DNA from 2 places in the Microbispora sp. KK1-11 genome. Region 2 is predicted to be linked to the other one. Evidence: riboswitches for the same ligand, from Rfam matches in the RefSeq annotation. Region 2 holds a riboswitch; the other holds the start of a gene.

Evidence for each region. A riboswitch is a leader RNA that binds a small molecule or an ion and turns the genes downstream of it on or off. The one in region 2 is predicted to bind cobalamin.
Region 1: it holds a riboswitch for cobalamin, as region 2 does, so the genes downstream of both, FLW16_RS34870 (ribonucleoside-diphosphate reductase subunit alpha) here and FLW16_RS09270 (cobyric acid synthase) in region 2, are expected to answer to the same signal.

The regions. Positions count from the first base shown of each region.
Region 1 covers NZ_VIRJ01000033.1:39,393-45,097, forward strand. The annotation lists gene FLW16_RS34855 (cysteine hydrolase family protein) at 1-408, opposite strand, end outside; gene FLW16_RS34860 (AraC family transcriptional regulator) at 419-1,216, opposite strand; gene FLW16_RS34865 (tripartite tricarboxylate transporter substrate binding protein) at 1,402-2,340, shown strand; cobalamin riboswitch at 2,386-2,655, shown strand; gene FLW16_RS34870 (ribonucleoside-diphosphate reductase subunit alpha) at 2,790-5,114, shown strand; gene FLW16_RS34875 (ribonucleotide-diphosphate reductase subunit beta) at 5,105-5,705, shown strand, end outside.
Region 2 covers NZ_VIRJ01000005.1:17,040-22,744, reverse strand. The annotation lists gene FLW16_RS09275 (serine/threonine-protein kinase) at 1-1,209, shown strand, start outside; cobalamin riboswitch at 1,272-1,395, shown strand; gene FLW16_RS09270 (cobyric acid synthase) at 1,448-2,959, shown strand; gene FLW16_RS09265 (histidine phosphatase family protein) at 2,953-3,525, shown strand; gene FLW16_RS09260 (VWA domain-containing protein) at 3,522-5,519, shown strand; gene cobO (cob(I)yrinic acid a,c-diamide adenosyltransferase) at 5,521-5,705, shown strand, end outside.

The sequences.
Region 1 (5,705 bases), on a different contig from region 2:
CGCGCGTTCGGCCAGGTGTTCCAGCAGCCGGGTGCGGAAGAAGGCGCTCCAGCGGGGCTTGTACAGGATGTGCTCGTCCGAGCCGATCTCCTGCGCGTGTCCCGCCAGGAGCAGGTCCGGGTCGAGCTCGCTTCCGGGCGCCGGCTCGCCGGCGAGCTGGGAGCCCGGCGAGTGCGGGTTGACCTTGCCTCGCAGCGTTCGCCGGCACAGGTCGGCGTTGCTGCCGTCGGACAGGTACAGACGCACGATATGCACGATGGGCCGTCCCGCTTGGCGAAACGCGTGCGTCAGGCGCCGGACCGCGGGCAGCACCTCGGTGGTGCCGGCGACGTCGGCGACGAAGTCGCGTTGCAGGTCGATGGCGAGCAGAGCGCTGCGGGAGAACTCGGGGCTGGTGTATTCGTCCACGCCGGCCACGTTAGGCGGGCGAGCCGTACCGGTCTTGTACGTCGTTGCGCGCGAACCGGCCCGGGGTGGCCGCGAACGTGCGGCGGAAGTGGCGGTGCAGATGTGCCTGGTCGTAGAAGCCGCTCTCGGCGGCGGCGCGCGCGACGGTGTGCCCGGCGGTCAGGAGCTGCTGGGCACAGCGCAGGCGTAGCTGGAGCAGGTAGCCGTGCGGAGTGACGCCGGTCTCGCGGCGGAAGGCGCGCAGCAGCTGGAATCGGGGCAGGCCCGCCACACCCGCGAGCTCCTCCAGGGCCGGGGTGCGCCGAAGGTCTGCGGCCAGGTGCCGCTGCACCTTCGAAACGGGCGCCGGCGGCGTCGCAGTGATCCCGCGGCGTGTGTAGCGGGCGAGGATCTCCGTGCACAGCGCTCCGAAGTCTTCCTGCGCGGCCAGGGAGTTCTGGTCCTGACGGCGGTGCAGCCGGATCAGGCGGGCGGCCAGATGCGGGTCGTGCGGAGTCGGTGAGGGAAAGGTGGGCCGGTGCCCGGCGAGTTCCGCCAGCAGCGCCGGTGGGAGGTAGAAGACCCGGTAGTCCCAGCCCTCGGCGATGCCGGGGCGGCCGGCGTGGATGGTGTCGGCGTCGAGAAGGAGCAGGCTGCCTGCGTGCGCGTGCTCGGTGGCGCCGCGGTAGCGGACGGCCTCCACTCCGCGCTCGATCGCCGCGATGGCGTACTCGCTGTGCGCGTGCGGAACGAAGCGATGCGTACGGAAGGACGCTTTCACCAGCCGCATGTCGTCCCGGCCGTAACGGTGCTCGACGAGGTCCTCCATGACTGCCTTTGTATCCGGCGTCGCCCCTGACAGGGGAATCCAGGGTGGGCCGGCCGGAGGCGCCTCCCACCGGGCACGTCGACCCTCATCGATCACCGCAGCCGTAACGTCCGTTATGTGGTGACATGGTGTAGTTAGTCATAGTCTGTGCGTGTAAGGGACTCTTCCGGCAGGAGGGTGCCGACATGCGACGCCGTACGGTCCTCGCGCTGGGGGTCCTGGCCCTCGCGGGCGCGTGCGGCGTCCAGGCGCCGCCGCACCGCAGGGAGCTCTCCCTGGCCGTCCCGAGCCCGCCCGGGGGATGCGGAGACGGCGTCGCCGCCGGGTTCAAGTCGCTCGTCGAGGGGCGTGGCTGGGCCCGGGCCGTACGCATCACGCGGGAGGCCGGCGACGGCGGGACGGCGCTCGCCCGGCAGGGCGGGCCGCGTACCGACCTGGTGATCGCCGATCCCGGGCTGCTCGCCGCCTGCGCGCTGGCCCGCGACCCGCTCCTGGTCGCCAGGGCCGTCCCGCTCGCCCGGCTGACGGGGCAGTGGGAGGTGCTGGTCGCCTCGCCCGACTCGGGTTATCGCACGTTCGAGCAGTTCGCCGCCGCGCTGCTGCGCGACCCCGGAGGGCCCAGGGTCGCGGGCGGCGCCGACCGCGGCCCGGAGCACCTGCTGCTCGGCATGACCGCGCAGGGCCTGGGGGCCGACCCCCGCCTGCTCGACTACGTCGCGTTCGACAGCAGGGCGCAGGCCGTCGCCGCGGTCCTCGACGGGCGGCTCGCGCTCGGGTTCGGCAGCAGGCGCGAGGTCGCCCCTCACGTGCGCGCCGGACGGCTGCGGCCGCTCGCGGTCTCCTCCGCCGAGCGCCTGTCCGGGGTGGACGCGCCGACGCTGTCGGAGTCGGGCGTACGGGTCGTGTACGCCGACTGGACGGGGCTGATCGCCCCGCGCGGCACGCCCGAGCGGGACGCCCTGCTCGACCTGTGCCGGGCCGTCACCGACACTCCGGGCTGGCGGAGCCTGTGCGACCGCAACGACTGGACGCCGATGTGGCTCGACGGCGACGACTTCAGCCAATGGCTCGTCGGCGAGGCGCGCCGTACGGCCCTGCTCCTCAATGATCTCGGACTCCGCTGAAAAACACAACTTGTAGGGGTACTTGCGGGAAGGGCCACAAGATGTAGGATCCATCGCGTTGCTGGTTCACCCCAGGTGAGGCAAGAGGGAACCCGGTGCGAATCCGGGGCTGCCCCGCAGCGGTGAGCGGGAACGACCGCCGTCACACGGCACCGTGCCTTCGAGCACTGTGCCGTGAGCACAATGCCTTGAGCACTGTGTTCGTCAGCACTGGGCGCGAGCGCGCCTGGGAAGCGACGGCCAGTAGGACCGGCGGGCGCGAGCCCGTCCGGACGCCCGCGAGTCCGAAGACCTGCCAGTGACGCGCGCGCATGGGCGCGCGCCCCGCGCCGGGCCCCGAGGGCGGGCTCGCCGCATCGTCACGGCACGGTTCCCTCCCGTGCGCGTGCGCCGCGGCATGCCTCCCTCCGGTCCGGCCGGGACTCGGAACGACGAGGAGAGGGCATCTGATGACCATCACCGACCCGGCCTCCGCGTCCGCGGACCCCGCGTCAGGGGAGCGCGGCGGGCCGCGGGCTTCGGCGGGAGATTCCGGACCCGGCGTCCCGCGCGGCCCCGTCCCCGCCGTCGGAGCCGTACGGCAGGCCCAGGCCCGCGCGGACGGCGCGTGGGACGCGGCGGGCGTCCTGCAGGCGATCGAGGAGGCGGCGGCCGGGGTCATCGCCGACCCGGAGAACTCGCGCCGTGCGGCCCGGCTGCTGAGCGGGCTGATCACGGAGGAGGCGGCGGCCGAGGGGGTGCGCACCTTCTCGGAGTCGGTCGCCGCCGCCCACGCCGCCGGGCTGCTGGGCGACCCCGTCGCCGCGTTCGTGGCCCGCGAGGCCGAGGCGCTCGACGCGCTGGTCGACCCGGCGGCCGACGACCGGTTCGAGTACTTCGGGCTGCGCACGGTCTACGACCGCTACCTGCTGCGCCACCCGGTCACCCGGCGCGTGCTCGAACGCCCGCAGCACTTCCTGCTGCGCGTCGCCTGCGGCCTGTCGGCCACGGTGGCCGAGGCGGCCGAGCTGTACGGCCTGATGTCCGCGCTGGCCTACCTGCCCAGCTCGCCGACGCTGTTCAATTCGGGCGCGCGGCGGCCGCAGCTGTCGTCGTGCTTCCTGCTCGACTCGCCCCGCGACGAGCTGGAGAGCATCTACGAGCGGTACGGCCAGGTGGCGCGGCTGTCGAAGTACTCCGGCGGCATCGGCATCGCCTGGACGCGGGTGCGCTCGCGCGGCTCGCTGATCCGGGGCACCAACGGCCTGTCCAACGGCATCGTCCCCTGGCTGCGCACGCTCGACGCGTCGGTGGCGGCCGTCAACCAGGGCGGCAGGCGCAAGGGCGCCGCCTGCGTCTACCTGGAGACCTGGCACGCCGACATCGAGGAGTTCCTGGAGCTTCGCGACAACACGGGCGAGGAGTCGCGCCGCACGCACAACCTCAACCTGGCCAACTGGGTGCCCGACGAGTTCATGCGCCGGGTGGAGGCGGACGGCACGTGGTCGCTGTTCGACCCCAAGGAGGCCCCCGAGCTGACCGACCTGTGGGGCGAGGCGTTCGACGCCCGCTACCGCGAGCTGGAGGCCGCCGGGCGGTATGTCCGGCAGGTGCCGGCCCGCGCCCTGTACGCCCGGATGATGCGCACCCTCGCCCAGACCGGCAACGGCTGGATGACGTTCAAGGACGCCGCCAACCGGGCCTCCAACCAGACCGCGCGGCCCGGCAACGTCATCCACCTGTCCAACCTGTGCACCGAGATCCTGGAGGTCACCGGCGACGGCGAGACCGCCGTGTGCAACCTCGGCTCGGTCAACCTCGCCGCGCACCTGACCCCCGAGGGCGACGCCGTCGACTTCGGCAGGCTGCGCGCCACGGTCCGCACCGCCGTACGGTTCCTGGACCGGACGATCGACCTCGGTTTCTACCCGACGCCCGAGGCGGAGGCGGCCAACCGGAAGTGGCGGCCCGTGGGGCTCGGCGTCATGGGGCTCGCCGACGTGTTCTTCGCGCTGCGCCTGCCGTTCGACTCGCCGGAGGCGCTGGCGCTGTCGACCCGCATCGCCGAGGAGATCGCGCTCGCGGCGTACGGCACCTCGGCCGACCTGGCCGCAGAACGGGGGCGCCACCCCGCCTACGAGGAGACCCGGGCGGCGGACGGCGTCCTGCACCTCGACCACTTCCCGTGCGCCCCGGCGCATCCCGAGGAGTGGGCCGCGCTGCGGGCGAGGATCGCGCGGACGGGGCTGCGCAACTCCCTGCTCGTCGCGATCGCGCCGACGGCCACGATCGCCTCGATCGCGGGCTGCTACGAGTGCGTCGAGCCGCAGGTGTCCAACGTCTTCAAGCGCGAGACGCTGTCGGGGGAGTTCCTGCAGGTCAACCGGTATCTCGTGCGGGACCTGCAGGCTCTCGGCCTGTGGACCAGGCCGATGCGCGACGCGATCAAGCTGAACGACGGCTCGATCCAGGACATCGCCGCCATCCCGGACGAGCTCAAGACGCTCTACCGCACCGCCTGGGAGCTGCCGCAGAAGGCGCTCATCGACCTGGCCGCCGCGCGGCAGCCGTACGTCGACCAGTCGCAGTCGCTCAACCTCTTCATGGCCGCCCCCACCATCGGCAAGCTCTCCTCGATGTACGCCTACGCCTGGCGGTCGGGCCTGAAGACCACCTACTACCTGCGCTCCCGCCCGGCGACGCGGATCGCCCAGACGACCGTGCCGGCCGTCGCCCCCGTCGAGGCGGTCGCCTGCTCCCTTGAGAACCCGGAGATCTGCGAGGCATGCCAATGAGAACGATGCTGCTCGACCCCGGCATGGACCTGACCCTGCGCCCCATGCGCTACCCCGGGTTCTACGAGAGGTACCGCGCGGCGATCAGGAACACCTGGACGGTCGAGGAGGTCGATCTCGCCTCCGACCTCGCCGACCTCGCGACCCTCGACGAGGGGGAGCGGCACCTGATCAACCGGCTCGTGGCGTTCTTCGCCACCGGCGACTCGATCGTGGCCAACAACCTGGTGCTGAACCTCTACCAGCACGTGAACGCCCCCGAGGCGCGGCTGTACCTGAGCCGCCAGTTGTTCGAGGAGGCGGTGCACGTCCAGTTCTACCTGACCCTGCTGGACACCTACCTGCCCGACCACGACGAGCGGGTGAAGGCGTTCGCCGCCGTCGAGCACATCCCGTCGATCCGCGACAAGGCCGAGTTCTGCTTCCGCTGGATCGACTCGATCAGCGAGCTGAGCCGGCTGGAGACCCGGGAGGACCGGCGGGCCTTCCTGCTCAACCTCGTCTGCTTCGCCGCCTGCATCGAGGGACTGTTCTTCTACGGCGCCTTCGCGTACGTCTACTGGTTCCGCTCGCGCGGGCTGCTCGGCGGCC
Region 2 (5,705 bases):
TTCTGCGTGGCCTGGGTGCTCGACTTCGACCTGGACGGCCCCCGGCCCTACGTCGTGAGCGAGTACGTGGAGGGCCCCACGCTGCAGCGGGCGGGGCGGCGGTCCGGGCCCGCCCTGCACCGGCTGGCCGTGGCTACCGCGACCGCGCTCGCCGCCGTGCACCAGGCGGGGATCGTCCACCGCGACTTCAAGCCCGCCAACGTGCTGCTGGGGCCCGACGGTCCGAGGGTCGTCGACTTCGGGGTCGCCCGCCGTCTCGGCGCGACCACGGCGACGGGCGGCACCGTCGGCACGCCCGCCTACATGGCGCCCGAGCAGATCGCCGGCGAGCCGCCCGCGCCCGCCTGGGACGTGTTCGCGTGGGGCGGCGTGATGGTGTTCGCCGCCACCGGCAGGCCGCCGTTCGGCGACGACACGCTGCCCGCCGTGCTGAACCGCGTGCTCACCAAGGAGCCCGACCTCGGCGACCTGGAAGAGCCGTTGCGCTCCATCGTCGCGCTGGCCCTGCGCAAGAACCCGGCGGAGCGCCCGGGCATCCTCGACATCACGATGCGACTTCTCGCCGCGGTGCCGGAGGGGACCGCCGGGGACGTCCCGGGCGTGCTCACCGCCGCGGGACATGCCGTGTATCCGGAACCGGACACCGTTCCCTCACGGCGGAGCTCCGGCCGCCGCCGGGGGTTGCTCGCGGGGGCGGCGGTCACGCTCGCGGCCGCGACGACGGGGGCCGTACTGCTGTCCGTGCTCCCGTCCGAAGGCGTCGCCGACGGTGACGCGCGGCACGAGGCGGCCGCCGTCACGCCGGCTCCCTCACCCGGCACGACGCTCACGCAGACAACCACACAGGCGCCCGCCACGCGCGTGCCCCTGCGCTTCACGGCGCGCTTCGCGGGCGTGTGGCGCGGCAGGGTGGACTACGAGCCCGGCGCGTACGACACGCTCGTGCTGACCGTGCCGGAGGGCGGCGACACCGTCACCGAGCAGTTCGTCGACTATCGATGCACGGGCAGGTCCAAACTCCAGGTGGTCAGTGGGACGACCGTGCGGCTGAAGCGGGTGTCGATGCGGGGCAACTGCGTGCGCAACGGCACGATCTACCTCACCGTCCACGACAACGGGACGATGACCTTCGACTACAACGGGCACGGCGAGAACGAGGTCACGAAGAACGAGCCGTTCTACATGATCGCCACACTGAAACGCACATAGCGGCACACTTGCGGGACATCCGGCACGAAGGTGTATGTTGACCACCGCAAGCGACGGACGCGGAGGAAGCCGGTGTGAATCCGGCGCGGTCCCGCCACTGTCACCGGGGAGCGACCCTCACCCACGCCACTGCCCGGCACGGGCGGGAAGGCTGAGGGAAGCGCCGATCCGGGAGCCAGGATACTCCGGCCGTCGGACCTTCTACCGGGGGCGCGGACACCCCCAGGGGGGACATCCCATGGCCGGGGCGCCCGGCGGCGGCCTGCTTGTCGCGGGCACCACCTCCGATGCCGGGAAGAGCGTGCTGGTGGCCGGCCTGTGCCGGTGGCTGGCCCGCCGCGGCGTACGCGTCGCGCCGTTCAAGGCGCAGAACATGTCACTCAACTCCTACGTCACGGCCGACGGCGCGGAGATCGGGCGGGCCCAGGCCGTGCAGGCGGCAGCCTGCGGGCTGGAGCCGACGGCCGACATGAACCCGATCCTGCTCAAGCCGGGCAGCGACCGCCGGAGCCAGGTCGTCGTGCGCGGACGGCCGGTCGCGGACGTGGACGCACTGGAATACCGCGCGCGCCGCGACGAGCTGCGCGCGATCGCCGTGGAGTCGTACCGGCGGCTGGCCGGCGAGTTCGACGTGGTGATCTGCGAGGGGGCGGGCTCCCCGGCCGAGATCAACCTCCGGGCGGGGGACATCGCGAACATGGGGCTGGCCAGGGCCGTCGGACTGCCCGTGATCATCGTGGGCGACATCGACCGCGGCGGCGTCTTCGCGCACCTGTACGGCACGGTCGCCCTGCTCGACGCCGCCGACCAGGCACATATCTCCGGATTCATCGTGAACAAGTTCCGGGGGGCTCGGGAGCTGCTCGCGCCGGGGCTCGACATGATCGAAGGGCTGACCGGGCGCCGGGTCTACGGGGTCGTGCCGTGGCTCGACGGGCTGTGGATGGATGTCGAGGACTCGCTGTCACTCGACAACCGGCCGGGAGGAAACACGCGGAACACGGGGAGCGCGGCGGTCGACGGCGCGTTGCGGGTGGCCGTCGTGCGCTATCCGCGCATCTCCAACTTCACCGACGTGGACGCGCTGGCCGCCGAGCCGGGGGTCGCGGTCAGCTTCGTCACCTCACCCGCCGCCTGCGCCGACGCCGACCTGCTGGTTCTGCCGGGTTCGCGGGCCACGGTGCACGACCTGGCCTGGCTGCGCGACACCGGCATCGCCGACCTCGTCGTCCGCAGGACGGGTCCGGTCCTCGGGATCTGCGGCGGATACCAGATGCTCGCCCGCACCATCACCGACCACGTGGAGTCCGGCGCGGGCACCGTGCCCGGCCTGGGGCTGCTCCCCGCCGACGTCGCGTTCGCGACGGAGAAGACGCTCGGGCGTCCGGTCGGCGAGGGCTACGGGTATTCGGTACGCGCGTACGAGATCCACCACGGGGTCGTCACCCGCGACGGCGGTGAACCGTTCCTCGACGGGTGCCGCGCCGGAAACGTGTGGGGCACGACCTGGCACGGTGCGCTGGAGAACGACGGGTTCCGGCGAGCCTTCCTCGGGGAGGTGGCGCGGGCGGCGGGGCGGGAGTTCCGGGGCGATCCGTCGCTGTCGTTCGCGGGGCTGCGGGAGGCGCGGCTGGACGCGCTCGGGGACCTGGTCGAGCGGAACGTCGACACCGACGCGCTGATCTCGCTCATCGAGAGGGGGCCAACGCCGGGCCTGCGGACCCTGCCTCCCGGCGCCGTCTCATGCTGATCATCCGGCAGGCGGGGACGCCGGGCACGCGGCGCGCCTGTTTCCCCGCGCCCGAGGACGCCGATCCTTCGGGGCTGGCGCAGGCCGCCACCCTGCCCTTTTCCGGTCTGGGCCTTCCCGATGACGCGGTGGTCTTCGCCGCGCCCTGGCCCGCGGCCGTGGCGACCGCGCGGGCCGCGTCCGGGCGGGAGCCGGTCGTGGTCGGCGCGCTCGCCGAGGCCGATTACGGCACGTGGGCGGGACGGCCGTTCGCGGAGATCGCGGAGGCCGAGCCCGAGGGTCTCGGCGCCTGGCTGACCGACCCCGGCGCCGCCCCGCACGGCGGGGAGAGTCTCGCCGAGCTGGGCGCGCGGGTGGCCGCGTGGCTGGATTCGGTGCACGTGGACGCCGCCCGCGTGGTCGCGGTCTGCGACGCCGGGCCCGTCCGCGCCGCGCTCGCGCACGCGCTCGGCCTGACCGCGACGCGTGCCGCGTTGTTCGACATCGCCCCGCTGTCCCGCACCGAGCTGGCCGCCCGGCACGGCGGCTGGCGGATCGCCTACGTCAACAGGAAGGCCGCCCTGTGAACCCCGCCTATCCGTTCAGCGCCGTCGTCGGACTCGCCGATCTGAAGCTGGCCCTGGTGCTCAACGCGGTCTCCTCCCGGGTCGGCGGCGTTCTCGTCCGCGGGGAGAAGGGGACCGCGAAGTCCACGATCGTGCGCGCGCTGGCGGCGCAGTTGCCGCAGGTCGCAGTGGTGGCGGGGTGCCGGTTCCACTGCGACCCCGGGGCACCGGACCCCGGCTGCCCCGACGGGCCGCACGAGCCCGACGCGGCCGGCGCGCTGCGGGCGGCGTCCCTCGTCGAGCTTCCTGTGGGTGCCTCCGAGGATCGGCTGGTCGGTTCGCTCGATCTGGAACGGGCGCTGACCGAGGGCGTGAAGGCGTTCGAGCCGGGGCTGCTCGCGGCGGCCCATCGCGGCGTGCTCTACGTGGACGAGGTCAACCTCCTGCACGACCACCTCGTGGACCTGCTGCTCGACGCCGCCGCGCTCGGGGTCTGCTACGTCGAGCGGGAGACCGTTTCGATACGGCATGCCGCGCGGTTTCTGCTCGTGGGGACCATGAATCCCGAGGAGGGCGAGCTCCGGCCGCAGTTGCTCGACCGGTTCGGCCTGACCGTGGAGGTGCGCGCGACGCGGGAGCCGGACGAGCGGGCCGAGGTCGTACGGCGGCGCTTCGCGTTCGACGCCGATCCGGAGGGGTTCGCCGCGCGCTGGGCCGCGGAGGAGGCCGCCCTGGCCGCACGGATCGCGCGTGCCCGTGCCGTACTCGGATCGGTGCGGCTGCCCGACTCGCGGCTGCGGCAGATCACGGCTGTCTGCGCGGGGTTCGAGGTGGACGGGCTGCGAGCCGATCTCGTCACGGCGCATGCGGCGGTCGCGCACGCGGCCTGGCAGGGCCGGGACGTGGTGACCCGGGAGGACGTCCGGGTGGCGGCCCGGCTGGCACTGCCCCACCGGCGTCGCCGGGATCCGTTCGACGCGCCCGGCTTGGACGAGCGTCTTCTCGACGAGCTCCTGGACCAGACCGAGCCCCCCGAGGATCCCGAAAATCCCGAGGATCCCGATGGCTCCGGCGGGCCCGGCTCCGGCCCCGGCCGCCCCGGGGAGCCCGGGGGGTCCGGTGGATCGGATGGCTCCGGCGGCTCGGAGGCCGGCGACGGCGCCCCCGGAGACGCTGCGGGCGCCTCCGAAGGGTCCGCCAGCGGCTCCGGCGACCGCCCGCACGACGTGGCCGCGGCCGGTGTCCCCTTCCGCGTTCCCGTTCTCAAGGTCGCCGGAGTCGGGGCGGGCGTCGCGGGGCGGCGGTCGAGTGGCCGGGGACGGCACGGCCGGACGATCGGGGCCCGCGTCCCGGCCGGCGCCGGCCCCGCCGGCATCGACCTCCCCGCGACCCTCCTCGCCGCCGCCCCGCACCAGCTCCGCCGCGGCAGGCGCGGCCCCGGCCTGGTCCTCAAGCGGGACGACCTCCGCGAGCCCGTCCGTGAAGGCCGCGAAGGCAACCTCGTCCTGTTCGTCGTGGACGCCAGCGGCTCGATGGGCGCCCGCAGGCGGATGACGGCCGTCAAGACGGCGGTGCTGAGCCTGCTGCTGGACGCGTATCAGCGCAGGGACAAGGTCGGCCTCGTCGTCTTCCGGGGAGCGGGCGCGATGGTCGCGCTCCCCCCGACCTCGTCGGTCGAGGCCGGCGCGGCCCGCCTCCGGACGCTTCCGACGGGTGGCCGCACCCCGCTCGCCGAGGGCCTGGCCACCGCCGCCGACGTGCTCCGCGTGGAACGACTCCGCGACCCCGACCGCCGCCCCCTGCTGGTCGTCGTGACCGACGGCCGGGCGACCTCCGGAGGCGACGTGACCCGCGCGGCCGCCGCGCTCGCCGGTGTGACCTCGGTGGTCGTGGACTGCGAGAGCGGCCCGGTCCGCCTGGGCATGGCGCAGGCGCTCGCCGTGCGACTGGGCGCGCGCCTGCTTCCGCTGGAGTCGCTCGGTGATCTCGTACGCGATCGAAGGAAGGCGGGCTGACATGCCGCAGGGCAAGCCGGAGAACGTACCGGACGACGGCCTGACGACCCGGCAGCGCCGGACGAGGCCGCTGCTCATGGTCCACACGGGTCCGGGGAAGGGCAAGTCGACGGCCGCGTTCGGGATGGCGCTGCGCGCCTGGAACCAGGGCTGGCCGATCGGCGTGTTCCAGTTCGTGAAGTCGGC